4 regions of the Nocardia sp. NBC_00511 genome follow, and region 4 is predicted to be linked to each of the others. Evidence: riboswitches for the same ligand, from Rfam matches in the RefSeq annotation. Region 4 holds a riboswitch; each other region holds the start of a gene.
What was found. A riboswitch is a leader RNA that binds a small molecule or an ion and turns the genes downstream of it on or off. The one in region 4 is predicted to bind magnesium.
Positions count from the first base shown of each region.

Region 1 (3,617 bases), 2.5 Mb from region 4:
CCTGATCGACCAGCGCCTGGAAACCCGCCCCGCGCGGATCGCGGGGATGATCGAGACCCACCCGGATCTCACCCTTGATCCGGCCGGGGTTGTTGTCCAGCACCAGGATTCGATCGGCCAGCTGCACCGCCTCATCGATATTGTGGGTGACCATCAGCATGGTCTTGGTCGGGAACGCGGTCTCGTCCCACAGCCGCATCAGCTCACCGCGCAGGTTCTCGGCGGTCAGCACGTCCAGCGCCGAGAACGGCTCGTCCATCAGCAGCACCTCCGGCTGCACCACCAGCGCGCGAGCGAACCCGACCCGCTGACGCATCCCGCCGGAAAGCTCCTTGGGATAGGCGTTCTCGAAGCCGTCGAGCCCGATCATGTCGATGGCGTCGGTGACCCGCTCCTCGCGCTCCCAGACCGCGACGCCGCGGGCGCGCAACCCCAGCTCGACGTTCTGTCGCACGGTCAGCCACGGCAGCAGCGCGAAGGTCTGGAACACCATGGCGGTACTGGGATTCGGCTCGGTGATCTCGCTGGTGCGCAGCCGCGCCGAGCCGGCCGACGGCTGCACCAGCCCGGCGATGATGCGCAACAGCGTGGACTTGCCGGACCCGGATTTGCCCAGCAGCGCGACGATTTCGCCCTCGCGCAGTTCCAGGCAGACCTCCGAGAGCACCGGCAGCTGCTCCCCGGAGGGATTGGTGAAGGTCTTGGTGACGCGGTCGACGGTCACGATTGCGGTGGACACGATGGTCCTCCTTTCGAAAGTTGTTTCAGCTCAGGGAGAATCGCGCTTCGGTGCGGCGCTGAAGTCGCCGCCACACCAGGCGGTTGATGCTCACGGTCACGATGCTCATCACCACGGTGCCCAGCAGCACCTTGGCGAAGACGTCGTCGGCGGTGGCATTGGTGATGTACGCGCCCAGCCCGTAGGCCTCCATCCGGGTGTGCCCGGCCTCGACCACCTCGCCGACCAGCGTGGCGTTCCACGCGCCGCCGAACGCGGTGATCGCGCCGACCAGGTAGCCGGGTGCGATCGCGGGCAGGATGAACGACTTCCAGCGCTGCACCCCGTGCACGCCGAGATCGTCCATCGCCTCGCGCAGGTCCGTCGGAATCTGCCCGGCCGCCGCGATGACGTTGAACAGCACGTACCACTGCGCGCCCAGCGCCATCAGCACGATGCCGCCGAAGTTCAGCGAGATGCCCGTGTAGGTGAGCGCCGCGATCACGAAGATGAACAGGAACTGCGCCGGGAAGCTCACCAGCACCTGCACCACCGGCTGCGCGAAGCGGCAGATCCGCGGATTCATGCCGATCCACACCCCGACCGGCACCCACACCAGGGTGGACACCACCAGCAGCACCATCACGCGGGACAGGCTGGCCAGGCCCAGCAGCGCGGTCGGCCCGAATTCGGCCAGGCCCACGGTCCTTTCGAAGTAGGCGGCCAGCGTCCAGGTGCCCCAGGCCAGCACCGCGAACAGCAGTCCGAAGAACAGCACGTCCCCGGCTCGGCTGCCGGTGCGGTCGTCGTAGGCGGAGCGGGTGCTGCGCCCGAACACCCGCATCCCGCGGTCGATCCCCTCACCGACCGGCCGGAGCATGCGGGCGAGCCGACCCGGCACCGTGCTGCGACGCAGCAGGTCCAGGACGAGACTCCTTGGTGCCGAAGCGCTTTCGGTGTTCTCCACCCGGAACCGCTCGGCCCAGGCCGTCAGCGGCCGCCAGAACAGCACGTTCACCAGCACGATGGTGATCACCATGACGAGCGCGCCGAGCATCAGCGTGCCGACCTGCGCCTGCGAGGTGGCGGCCGCGATGAAGCTGCCCATGCCGGGCAGCGCCTCGTCCCGGCCCGACACCGTGATCACCTCGGAGGCCGCGAGCATGAACCACGCGCCGCCGAAGCTCATCATTCCGTTCCAGATCATCGGCACCATGGCGGCCGGAATCTCCAACTGCCACAGGCGCTGCCAGCGGGTCAGCCGCATCATGCGGGCGGCCTCGTCGAGTTCGCGCGGCACCGTGCGCAGCGCCTGGTAGTAGGCGAAGGTCATGTTCCAGGCCATGGCGGTGAAGATGGCGAAGCTGCACGCCGCCTCCGCGCCCAGGTAGGAGCCGCGGAACAGGGCCACGAACGCGGTCACCGTGATGGAGACCAGGGCCAGCACCGGCACCGACTGCAGCACGTCCACCATCGGGACCAGCACCTTCTCCGCCCGCCGGGAGCGTGCCGCCCACTGGCCGACGACCAGGCTGAACAGGATGGAGGCGACCAGGCCGATGAACATGCGCAGGGTGGTGCGGGCCGCGTAGTAGGGCAGTTCGGCCGCGTCGGTGGAGACCGAGCCGACGGCCGCGTCGGGCGTCCAGGGGACGGACATGTCGCGAAAGAGCCTGAGCACCACCAGGATCAGCAGCACCGCGGCGGCCACGATCAGGTAGTCGACCGTGCGCAGCCGCCCGTGTGCCCGGGGTGCCCGCGGCGTCGTGCCGGGACGATTCGGAATTGCGAGTTCGAGGGTCATCGGGAAGTTCTCTCGTGAATACCGCCGCCGCGCGGGGATATGCGGGCAGCATCGAATACCGCCGGGCACGATCGTGCGGACGGGTCATGAGATCGGTGGATATCCGAATTCATTCGCGGAATTGCGCACACGAATATGCGGTGCGCCGAATGGGCACCGTGAATTCAGCAATTGTGGAACGGGAGGGTCAGCGGCCCGATCCGGGAGGGACCGGCCCGCCGGTAGATCCGGGATCGTCGTCGGATGTCGTCATGGTGCTCGGCCTCCTTCCTGGTCGGCGCGATGGGTCAGCGCACGTGGGGGAGGTCGCCCGGAACACTCGGGTAGGGACGGACACCCCTCTCGTCAGAGCTTCGGCACTGTACGACGTGTTCCGCGTCGGAAAGCCACTTCGGATAACCCCTTAATCCGGAGAAATCTGTCCTAACCTTGGGCGTCTCTCGACGTCGTCAGATCAGTGGCCTGTGTTCATACAGGAGCCTCGCCTATCGAGGTGCGATATCGAACCTAGTGAAATGCTGTGCATAAGTCAAAGATCGCGTATTCACAGTGGTGGAGCGATATGTCACAGCAACCGACCGCAGTCCGGTCGATCGCACCGGGCGGGTGTGTCGCCTACGCTGGTCGGCGTGGTGAGAGCAGGAGCTGCGGCGGTGGGTATCGCCCTGATCGGGGTGATGGTCGCCGGCTGCGGCGGGTCGTCGCCGTCGGCCGCGCCGACGACCACCTCGGTCGTGCCCGCGGTGGTGTCGCCGTCGGCCAACACCGTCGGTCTGTGCGGCGGCGTCACCGATGCGGAGGTCGCGCAGGACACGGGTCTGACCGGACTGCACCGGATCGCGGTCAATCCGATGAGCTGCGCCTGGCAGCCCGCCGCCGGCGGCGACTACGCCGTGGTGTTCCAGTGGTTCCGGGGCAGCCCCCTGCAGGCGCGGCGCACCGAGATCACCACCGGCACCCCCGCCACCGTGCAGGTCGCGGGCGACGCGGGCATCGAATGGCACACCGACAACTCGTGCGAGGTGGCCGTGGCCTTCGGTGACACCGACTTCGTCGACTGGAGCTTGACCGCCGCCGCGGATTCCGCACGGCCGC
Region 1 covers NZ_CP107849.1:4,783,198-4,786,814, reverse strand. The annotation lists gene OG300_RS22460 (nitrate/sulfonate/bicarbonate ABC transporter ATP-binding protein) at 1-739, opposite strand, end outside; gene OG300_RS22455 (ABC transporter permease) at 765-2,522, opposite strand; M-box (ykoK) riboswitch at 2,853-3,022, opposite strand; gene OG300_RS22450 (DUF3558 domain-containing protein) at 3,152-3,617, shown strand, end outside.
Region 1: another riboswitch for magnesium. It lies ahead of OG300_RS22455 (ABC transporter permease); the one in region 4 lies ahead of OG300_RS10920 (MgtC/SapB family protein).

Region 2 (3,617 bases), 2.4 Mb from region 4:
CATCGGCGCGACCGGGGTTGCCCACCGCCAGCGGCTACTTCGTCGGAGCCGGGGTGAACGGTTGGTTGATGGTGGTGAAGTACTGCACGGCCGCGGCGATCGCCACCGGTGCGGTGACCAGGATCATGCCGCCGATCGCGCCGAGCGCACCCATCGCGGCGGCACCGGCCAGGCAGCCGACGACCGCTCCGGGCAGGAAGAAGAACAGGCCGCCGATGATGCCGGTGGCGAGACTGACGCCCGAGCCGACGGCGATGCCGCCCAGCGCGCAACCGACGGCCGCGCCGCCGAGACCGCCGACCAGGGTGCCGATGGTGGCGCCGATGGCGATGGTGTCCTTCATCCGGTTCCAGGCCGCCTGCTCACGGTCGTACGGGGTCTTCCAGGGGGCGGTGTCCTCGAAGGGCAGGGCGACGGGCTGGTACGACGCGTGCGACATGTCGAACAGCGGGGTGAGCGTCGCGGTGTTGTCGCGGATCGCGGCGGAGATGGGGAAGACGAAATCGTCTACACGGAAATTGAGCTGGGTTCCAGCAACCACGTTTCCATCGGGGGCTTTGATGGTGAAGACACCATTGTCGACAGCCATGGAACCGATATCGGTGGTAATGGTCGCGGCCTGATCGGTGGCCGACGCGGTGTAGTGGATTGCACCCACATCACCGGTTGCAGGCTGGGCATTTACAGCCCCGGTAGTGACGACAGTAACTGCGGCGACCATCGCCGTGATCGCAGCAAGACCCTTGACGCGCATGTGATTCACCTCAAATAATCGTCCTGCGTAATTGGAACACGTGCAGGTTCAGCAATTGACAAGCAAACTCTAAGTTCGTTCTCAGGCCCTGAGCAATGGACGAATGTCCTTTAGTGACTCGTTGCACATATGAGCGCCCGGTTCCTCGCAAAACGGACATCAATATGGGCAGATGACCGGCTGGTAGTCGGAACCCGCTTGCGGCACAAGGGATTACAAGGAACCGACCGGCTTGGATTTGACTTATCCGTAGGGCAGGCTCACCATTGCCCGAGTCAGCACCTCGCTAGGCGAGGCTCCTGTACGAACACAGGCCACTGATCCGACGACGTCGAGAGACGCCCAGGGTTAGGACAGATCACCCCGGATTAAGGGGTGATCCGAAGTGGCTTCCCCGGGCCGCGAGCCCCCGGATACGTCGTGCAGTGCCGAAGCTCTGACGAGAGGGGTGCGAGGCTACGCCGTCGCGGCGTGGCCGCGTTTCCCTCTTGCCGCGCGTGGTCGGACAGCAGGTCTTCGTCACGAGGACACAGGCGACGTCCCCGAACGTCACGGCGGCAAGGAGGTGAGGGACGAACAATGAGTTCCGGCGATAGTCCGTATCCGAAACCGGAGTTCCCTGCCCCGACGTCCCCGGCCCGCCGTCTTCCGGTCGCCGCCTGACCCGTTCCACGCCGCACCCCCCACCGGTGTTCTCGCACCGATCGAGTGGTTCCCGCGTGCCCCGGGCCGGTCGTGTCGCGCCCGAAATCGGTTGCCGCCGGGCGCTTTCCGCACGCCCGCGCACCTGATGATGAAAGCGAGAGAAGCGCCATGGCCTTCTTCGCGAACGGCGCCAGCCGCCGCACCGCAACCGTTCCCGCCGCGGTCACCCCCGCCGTGACCGCCCCCTCCGAGCCCACCGGCGCCGTCATGGACAGCGCGCACGTCGGCGATATCGTCGGCGCGCTGGGCAGCATCGGCCGCCACGACACCCTCGAAGGTCGTTCCCGCAAGCAGCGTTTGCGCATGCTGCTGGCGATCATGGGCCCCGGCCTGATCGTGATGGTCGGCGACAACGACGCGGGTGGCATCGCCACCTACGCGCAGGCCGGGCAGAACTACGGCATGGCCCTGGTCTGGACGCTGGTGCTGCTGATCCCGGTGCTGTACGTGAACCAGGAGATGGTGGTGCGGCTGGGCGCGGTGGCCGGGGTCGGGCACGCGCGGCTGATCTTCGATCGCTTCGGAAAGTTCTGGGGCGCTTTCAGTGTCGGCGATCTGTTCGTGGTGAACGCGCTGACCATCGTCACCGAGTTCATCGGCGTCTCGATGGCGCTGAACTACTTCGGGCTGCCCAAGTGGGTGTCGGTGCCGCTGGCCGCGGTGCTGCTGTTCGCCATGGTGGCGGGCGGCTCGTTCCGGCGCTGGGAGCGTTTGCTGTTCGGCTTGATCGCGGTCAACGTCATCATGTTCCCGCTGGCATTCCTGGTGCACCCCAAGGCTTCTCAGGTGGCGCACGGATTCCTGCCGTCGTTCCCGGGCGGGCTGAACTCGACGCTGCTGCTGCTCATCGTCGCCATCGTGGGCACCACGGTCGCGCCGTGGCAGCTGTTCTTCCAGCAGTCCAACATCGTCGACAAGCGCATCACCCCGCGCTGGATCCGCTACGAGCGCATCGATCTGTGGATCGGGATCGTGGTGGTGATGGTGGGCGCGATCGCGATCATGGCGGCCGCCGCCTTCGGGCTGGCCGGGACCGACGCGGCCGGGAACTTCGCCGATGCCGGTGCGGTGGCGCGGGCGCTGCACGATCACGCGGGTCCGACGGTGGGCGCGCTGTTCGCGATCCTGCTGTTCGACGCCTCGCTGATCGGCGCGAACGCGGTCGGGCTGGCCACCACCTACGCGCTCGGCGACACTCTGGGCAAGCGGCATTCGCTGCACTGGAAGATCAGTGAGGCGCCCGCCTTCTACGCCGGTTACGCCGCGCTGCTGGCGCTGGCCGCGGCGGTGTCGTTCAGCCCCGACCACGTACTGGGTCTGCTCACCCAGGGCGTGCAGGCGCTGGCCGGGGTGCTGCTGCCGTCGGCCACCGTCTTCCTGGTGCTGCTGTGCAACGACCGGGCGGTGCTCGGTCCGTGGGTGAACACGGTGCGGCAGAACATCGTCGCCGGCGTCATCGTGTGGTCGCTGGTGCTGCTGTCGCTGGCGTTGACGGCGGCCACCTTCTTCCCCGAACTCACCACTCGCACACTGGAATACAGCTTCGGCGGCGGCGTGCTGGTCGGCCTGCTGGGCGGGGTGGGCATGCTGATCGCCTGGCAGCGCGGCCGCCGCCGCGCCGTCGAGCGCACCGCGCAGGAGTTCGGCAACCTCGATCCCGATCAGGTCGAGGAGCTCAACGCCACCTCACTGACCCGGGCCGAGCGCAAGGCCATCATCCAGGCCGACCGCGACACCTGGCGCACCCCCGCGCTCGCCACCCTCCCCCGTCCCACCTTCTCCCCCGCCCGCACGACCGGCATGCTCGCCCTGCGGGGCTACCTGCTGGTCGCGGTGATCCTGGTGGCGGTCAAGATCGCCATGGCGATCGGCTGAGCCGAATCACCTTCCGGCTGAGCCGAGTTCGGGTGACCGGCTCAGCAGGTGGGCGGGATGTCGGCGAGATTCACACCCGCGTAGGTGGCGGCGGCCCGGCAGTCGACGGGCCTGCCGTCCAGTGTGAGCTGGTCGAGATCCATTGTGGCGCTGCCGATCCGGCCGCCGCTACTGGTGGCTCGCAGGAGTTCCTGCTGGGTCGCGGCGACGGTGGTGCGGGTGATGGAGCCGTGCAGGACGGCGGTGTCACCGACATTGGTGACGCTGATGCCTTGGGCCGCAG
Region 2 covers NZ_CP107849.1:8,802,140-8,805,756, reverse strand. The annotation lists gene OG300_RS41020 (hypothetical protein) at 35-754, opposite strand; M-box (ykoK) riboswitch at 1,030-1,209, shown strand; gene OG300_RS41015 (NRAMP family divalent metal transporter) at 1,568-3,334, shown strand; gene OG300_RS41010 (hypothetical protein) at 3,376-3,617, opposite strand, start outside.
Region 2: another riboswitch for magnesium. It lies ahead of OG300_RS41015 (NRAMP family divalent metal transporter); the one in region 4 lies ahead of OG300_RS10920 (MgtC/SapB family protein).

Region 3 (3,617 bases), 380 kb from region 4:
GAGGCGGCCAGCCCGAGGCAGTGCCACCCCCGCGCGAATCGAGTCGGCAGACTGCCCACGTCGATCTCGCGAACCTTGTGCGTCTGTCTCGGTGGAGTCGTTGCCATCGTTGCCTACCTACCCACTGCGCCAACACATTCGGAACAGACTCAGCTTCGAGGCAAGCATTCAGCTACGCAAATTATCGAACCTTGTGAAACGGGGACCGCAGCGGCATCGGGGCTGGCAGCGCGTCCGGCACGGTGAACATCAGTGTCCCAGTTCACTACTGGGAGTGCGCTGCCATATATCGGTGGTGACGCAGATCGGAATCGAACCGACGAAGGCCCGGGTGAAAGCCGGACTGCCCGTAACCATCAGAGCAACTGCGCCATTGCCTGTCGTGGGGGCGGCAGGGAGCGAGCCTTCGAGAGGATTCGAACCTCCAACAACCCTGGCTCGAAACCAGGTGCTCTATCCGTTGAGCTACGAAGGCGTTTCGGACTCCCGGCCGCGAACGGCGTTGGGAGGAAACGAGAAAGGGCCGTTCCATCGGCGGAAGCTCCGCCGGGGATACGGCCCGGGAATCAGGGGAACAACCCCTACGGGCCGAGCAGGCGATAACCGCGCCGCGGCGAAAACCGTTCGGACGGAAGGCGCTCAGCGGTGAAGTATTCCATTGCCTTGCCTTTCTGTCGTCCCGGTGTCGGTGCTGACATGAACGCTAACAGGGCGTCCGCTCGAGCGGTACCGAATTATTCGGGGGATCACCGTCCCGCGTCTGCCGGGGCTGATCGCTGCCTGCCTCGAATACCGCTGGGCCACAGCGATTTGTGCAAGTAGCGTGCGTGCATGGCAGCGAAGAACAAATATCTCGATCAAGTGGTCGCGCAGCAGGCGGCATTGGAAGAGGATCTGCGGTCGAGCTCGGGGGGATGGTCCGACGGGAACGGCCCGTCGGGTCGCAGTGCGGTCAGCAAACGCGCCGGGCGCATCGGGCCGGTGCGCGAAGCCTCCGGGCCCGCGCCGGTCGATGTGCGGATCACCGGGTTCTGGTGGTGCCGGGCGCGATTCAAACCATCCTGATCAACGCCTACTGCATCTGTAAGGAACTGCAAGGCGTCCTGGTCCAGGGCTATGTGCAGTGGATCATCGACGACTTCGCCACCGCCTACCGCAAACTCGACTTCTCCGACGGCGAGGATCCGATGCGGCTGGTCAACGTGCAACTGCGCGAGCAGGCCGAGGCGGCGATCAAGGACAAGGTCTCCACCATGGCGGTGCGTGACGTACTCAGTGACAAGCAGCCCATCATCGAGGAGCTCACCGCCCGGCTGCGCACCGTCGCCGAGGGCAGCGACGACGCCCGCAACGATCGCGGGCTCGGGCTCAATATCGTCACCGTGCAGATCAAGGAGGCGGTGGTCTCGTCGAACACCGCAACGAAGCCGCCCGCTTCGACCGCGACGCCGTCGAGCAATTCCGCCGCACCGCCCGCGAACACGACAAGCTCGGCATCGAGAACGCCAACAGCCGCACCGCCACCAACATCCAGGCCCAACTCGTCCAATCCCTCCCCGCCATCGTCGACCACCTCCCCACCCCCACCGAACTGAAGTCCGTCCAAATCGGTGGCGACGCCACGGGATTGACCGGCATCATCACCCAGCTGACCGAAATCGTGGACGCGGTACGGCCCGCACCGCGTCAGTAGGGCTGGGGTCGGCCCTCCGAGGCGTTTCGCGCGAAGCCGTTCGACGTTCGGCAGCGATCTCAGCGCGTTCTCAGCGGATATGTGCAAGGTTGGGCCGCGTCCGGTCTGCCCAGAGAAAGTTCCCGATGTCGACGCTCAACGGCCTTCCGGCCCACATCCTGTTCGTGCACTTCATCGTGGTGCTGGCACCGTTGACCGCGGTGCTGGTGATCCTGTCCGCGCTGTGGCCCGCGGCTCGTCGCCGCCTGGTCTGGCTCAACCTCGTGCTGGCCGCCTTCGTGGCGGTTCTCACCCCGATCACCACGGATGCGGGCGAGTGGCTGGAGAAGCGGGTCGGGCGAAATCCGGACCTGCGCACCCACACTCATCTCGGTGACACGTTCATCTACTTCGCGGCCGGGTTGTTGATCGTGGCGGTGCTGATGGCGGTGGTTCACGTGTACGAATCGCGTGGGCGGGCGCTGTCGCGGGTGCTCGTGGGCGCTGTCGCGGTGCTGGCGATCGCGGCGAGTGTCGCGGCCACGGTGCAGGTGTATCGGATCGGGGAGTCCGGCTCTCGATCGGTATGGCACGGCGTGTCCGCGAAACCGGCACGCGAAGCGCCGAAGCAGTAATCGGACTTCTCGTGAATCGGAAAATTGACGAATAGGGCTTCGTAATGCAAAGCTGTGCGACGTAATTACAGCACCTCGCTAGGTGAGGCTCCTGTACGAACACAGGCCACTGATCCGACGACGTCGAGAGACGCCCAGGGTTAGGACAGGTTTCCCCGGATTAAGGGGTCACCCGAAGTGGCTTCCCGCGCAGCGGGATACGTCGTGCAGTGCCGAAGCTCTGACGAGAGAGGTGCCCGCGCGAGGCGTCTGCCTGCGCGGAATCCTCGTGTGCATCCGTGACGGCGCCCCCGTGCGCCCCGGCCGCGAGGAGGTGAGGACGACCCATGGCCCCCGGCGACAGTCCGTATCCGAGTCACTCGTTCCACTCACCCGATTGCGGGTGGAAACACGCCACACGAGCCTGACCGGAAATTCCCGTCGCGTTGATTCGCGACCCTCGACGCGTCCGCATTACCGTTGCGCGGCCGTGTAATTCGTGCTGGCCTTTTCACCCCATTCGAATTCACCGAACCCGAAATTCGAAGGTTGATTCACCGATGAGAAACTTCACCACCCTCGCCGCGATCACCGCTGTCACCCTCGGCGCACTCGTCTGCGACATCCCCGCCGCGACCGCGGCTCCCGCACCCGGCATCGACTGGACCGCGAGGACAGTCGGCAAATCCGTTGTGGTGCACACCGATCAGGGCAGCCTCTCGACCCGTGACGGCCGATTCGAGGTCCTCGACCCCACCGGCGCGGTAGCCGCCACTCTGCCCCTGGCCTACGGCATCGACGGTCAGCAGTTCCCGATTGCCGCAACCATCGACGGTAATACCGCGACCCTCACCCCGAGCGCCGACGCCGCCCTGGCCAAGCCGATCACCATGCTGCAACCGGTCGACCAGCAGGCCGATTTCGACTCCGCCCTGGCCGCGGCCGGCACCCAATTCGGCCTGGCCACCGGCGTCGGAGCCCTGATCGGCACCCTGGTCGGTGGCGTCGGCGGCTGCGTCCTGGGCGCCATCGTGCCCGCCGCACTGATGACCCCGATCTTCGTACCGGGCTGGGTCGGTGGCTGTCTCGCCGGAGCCGCTGCGGGCGCTGCCCTCGGCGCGGCCGCGGGCACCGTACTGATCGGCCTCCCCGTCGGGATCGTGAGCGCGATCCAGTTCTTCCAACGACTCAACGTCCCCGCGGCCCCCGCCGCCGCTCAGGTCTCTCCGGCGGAAGTGGCGGCGATGTGAGGGCGATCGGAATCTCGCCGCTACCGCCGAAAAGGTCGGGCCACGCTACCTCGACGGTGCGATATGTACGACAGCTTTGCC
Region 3 covers NZ_CP107849.1:1,921,438-1,925,054, forward strand. The annotation lists gene OG300_RS09050 (Rieske 2Fe-2S domain-containing protein) at 1-107, opposite strand, end outside; tRNA gene OG300_RS09055 (tRNA-Glu) at 294-372, opposite strand; tRNA gene OG300_RS09060 (tRNA-Arg) at 402-475, opposite strand; gene OG300_RS09065 (hypothetical protein) at 832-1,065, shown strand; gene OG300_RS09070 (SPFH domain-containing protein) at 1,038-1,595, shown strand; gene OG300_RS09075 (DUF2231 domain-containing protein) at 1,819-2,307, shown strand; M-box (ykoK) riboswitch at 2,375-2,546, shown strand; gene OG300_RS09080 (hypothetical protein) at 2,847-3,536, shown strand; gene OG300_RS09085 (NADP-dependent oxidoreductase) at 3,582-3,617, opposite strand, start outside.
Region 3: another riboswitch for magnesium. It lies ahead of OG300_RS09080 (hypothetical protein); the one in region 4 lies ahead of OG300_RS10920 (MgtC/SapB family protein).

Region 4 (3,617 bases):
CGCCCGGCGCGTCGGCGTACGTCAGCAGCGTGACGGTCTCGAGCGGTTCGAGTATCGGCGGCGGCTACGGCACCAACTGCTCCTACACGGTCACCGTGAACGGCAGCCCCAACGAATACGTCTGGCTCTACGACAGCAATTCGGCCACCTTCAGCCCCCAGCAGTTCTCGCTCGGCACCGGCGGCACCGCCACCTCGAGCTTCACCCCCACCTCGACCGGCACCCACTATGTGCAGGCCTGGTCCTACAACGGTTCGCAGTGGGCGTTGCTGACGGTCAAGACCGGCATCAACCTCGGCAGCGCCTGCATCGTGAGCAGCTGAGCACGATCCGACCGATGCCGGTGCCACCCGCGGGCGACCGGCACCGGCCCAGCGCGGTTCGGTGGCGGTCAACGGCGGGTGCGCGTGGGGTGGTCGGTGCGGGCATTACCCTGGTTCCGGTGCAGACCGAGCAGCCGCCCTCCGAGTCCGAGCCGCGTATCTGGGGTGGGACGACCCTGACCGAGCGTCGCGAGGCGCGGCGTGGGGCGTTGTTGGAGGCGGCGCTGGATCTGATCGGGGAGTCCGGGGCCGGGGCGGTGACGATGCGGGCGGTGTGTCGGCGCGCCAATCTGACGGACCGCTATTTCTACGAATCCTTTTCCAGCCGTGACGAATTGCTCGATGTGCTGTATCGGTTGATCGCCGAGGAGTATCTGGGGCCGATGACGGCGTTCGCGGTGGCCGATGATCCGAGCCGGGATCGGGCGCTCTCGGAGTTGCTGGTGGACAAGGTGCTCGCCGATCCGCGCAAGTCGCGGTTGTTTCTGGTGGAGCCGTATTCCTCGACGGGGTTGGGGCAGACGACGATCGCGGTGATGCCGGTGTTCACCCGGCTCATCCAGGATCATCTGTTCTCCCATATCGAGGATCCGGTGCGGCGGCGGCTGGCGGCGGTGACGATGGCCAGCGGCAACGCGGGCATGTTCTCGGCGTGGCTCAATGGCACGCTGCGTGCCAGTCGCGAGGAGATCATCGATCATCTGGTGGCGATCATCGCCGCCTATCGAGGCATGTACCGCGACTGAGAGTCCGCGGGCGCGGGCCACCGCGAGTCATTATCGGATCGCGGTGGTGGTCGCGCTGAGGCGTTGACGGGTTGCTTACACCCTCGTGCTGTCGAGTTGCTCGATCGCCGCCGGGGGTGTTTACTCGCTGTCGCAAGGTGCCGTCGTTAGCTGAGGCTCCTTCACGGATACAGGCCGGCGATCCCGAACGTCGAGAGACGCCCCGGATCAGGACAGGTTTCCCCGAGCTAAGGGGATACCCCGACCGGCTCCCGCCATTGGACGGGTTTACGCCGTGAAGTGCTGAAGGTCTTACGAGGGGTGGTTACCGTACCCGGCGTTTCCTGCCGGTCCCACTCCCCTGGCGCGTGTGCTCGAGCTGGTCCTGGAGGTGGTTGCCGTGCCCGACGGATCAGACATATGCCCGTTAGCCAATCGTTCACTCGGCGACACTCCCGAATTCCGCTGCACAGCCGTGCTGTGCCTGTAGCGTCCGGTTTCGAGTGCGCCGTCTCTGCTAGGAGACCGTCATGACCACGTGGGAAATGCTGCTCCGACTCGCCACCGGTGTCGGGTTGGGTGCGGTGATCGGATTCGAGCGCCAGTTCCGGGCGCGCATGGCCGGGCTGCGCACCAACGCGCTGGTCGCGGCCGGGGCCACCTTGTTCGTGCTGCTGTCGGCGCACGGCTTCAATGGCGGTAACGCCGACCCGACTCGGGTTGCGGCACAGATCGTTTCCGGTATCGGCTTTCTGGGCGCGGGTGTGATCCTGCGCGACGGATTCAATATTCGCGGCCTCAACACCGCGGCGACCCTGTGGTGTTCGGCGGCGGTGGGTTCGCTGGCCGGATCGGGCATGTGGTCGACGGCGGTCGCGGGCACCGTGGCGGTGGTGGTGGTCAATACCGCGCTGCGCACGGTGGCGCGCACAGTCGACCGGCCGATCGCCGACGGCCCCGAAGCCCACGAGGCGCTCTACGCGTTCACCGCCGAAACCGATGATTCGCACGAGGCGCATGTGCGCGCACTGCTGGTGCAGTCGTTGACGCGCACCGATTTCCGACTGGTGTCGGTCTCGAGCCACGACACCCAGCCCGGCCGCGTACAGGTGCGCGCGGAATTGACCGGTGATCGCCGCGACGACCGGCAGATGGAGGCCGCGGTGAGCCGGCTGAGCCTCGAGCCGTCGGTGACCAGTGTCGGCTGGCGCACCGTGCCGGCGCCGGTGGAGGTCGAGCAGTGAGCACTCCGCTGCACTCGTATCCCTCACGCGGAGCACTGGATCGGCCGCGCTCACGCTGGGCGGATATCGCGGTGTTCGCCGCGGCGGCGGTGCTGATCTGGATCGTGGTGAAGATCTCGGCGGGCATGCATGTGCCCTTCGACGAGAACGCCCCTGCGGCAACGATTTCCACCGACGCCTCCGAGCTGCCGTTCTATGCGGCGCGTTCGCTGCTGCGGATGCTGCTGGCGTTGGGGTTGTCGATCGTGTTCACCTTCGTCTTCGCCACCGCGGCCGCGCGGTTGCCGCGTGCGGAGAAGGTGATGCTGCCGATCCTCGACATTCTGCAGTCGGTGCCGATCCTGGGTTTCCTGTCGGTGACGGTGACCGGGTTCATCGCGTTGTTCCCGGGCTCGTCACTGGGTTTGGAGTGCGCCTCGATCTTCGCGATCTTCACCTCGCAGGCCTGGAACATGACCTTCGCGTTCCATCACAGCCTGGTGTCGCAGCCGCGCGAACTCGATGAGGCCTCCCGCAATCTGCGCTTGTCGCGCTGGCAGCGGTTCTGGCGCGTCGATGTGCCCTCGGGGATGTTCCCGCTGGTGTGGAACGCGATGATGAGTTTCGGTGGCGGCTGGTTCTTCCTGACCGCGGCCGAGGCGATCAGCGTCAACAACCGCCAGTACGTGCTGCCGGGCATCGGGTCGTATGTGGCGACGGCGTCGGCGAATTCCGATACCGGCAAGGTATTTCTCGCGATCGTGGTGATGATCGTGATGATCATCGGTGTGAACGTGCTGTTCTGGCGGCCGATCACGGTGTGGGCGGAGCGCTTCCGGGTCGAGGACACCGCGTCCTCGGACAAGGGCCGCAGCCTGGTGCTGGATCTGTTGCGCCGCAGCCACATTCCGGGCCTGCTGGGGCGGGTCTTCGGGCGGCTGGTGTTTCCGATGGACCGCGCGATGCGGGTGTTCGGGCTGGCCGAGCATCCCCTCTACGTGCCGGTGGCGCGTCGTCGCGCCGGGGATGTGGCGTTCACGGTGATCGTCGGGGCGGGCGTGCTCGCCGGGCTGATCGCGATGGCCCGCTACATCGGCAGCACGGTCGGCTACCACGAGGTGGCCCACGCACTGTTGCTGGGTGTGATCACGCTGGGCCGGGTGATCGTGCTGTTGATCTTCGCGTCGATCGTGTGGGTGCCGATCGGGGTGTGGATCGGGTTGAATCCGCGGGTGCTGCGTTTGGCGCAGCCGGTGGTGCAGGTGCTGGCGTCGTTCCCGGCGAACTTCCTGTTCCCGCTGGTGGCCGCAGTACTGGTGTACACCGGTGCCAGCCTGCAGTGGGCG
Region 4 covers NZ_CP107849.1:2,302,533-2,306,149, reverse strand. The annotation lists gene OG300_RS10930 (hypothetical protein) at 1-323, shown strand, start outside; gene OG300_RS10925 (TetR/AcrR family transcriptional regulator) at 338-1,069, shown strand; M-box (ykoK) riboswitch at 1,205-1,378, shown strand; gene OG300_RS10920 (MgtC/SapB family protein) at 1,579-2,292, shown strand; gene OG300_RS10915 (ABC transporter permease) at 2,289-3,617, shown strand, end outside.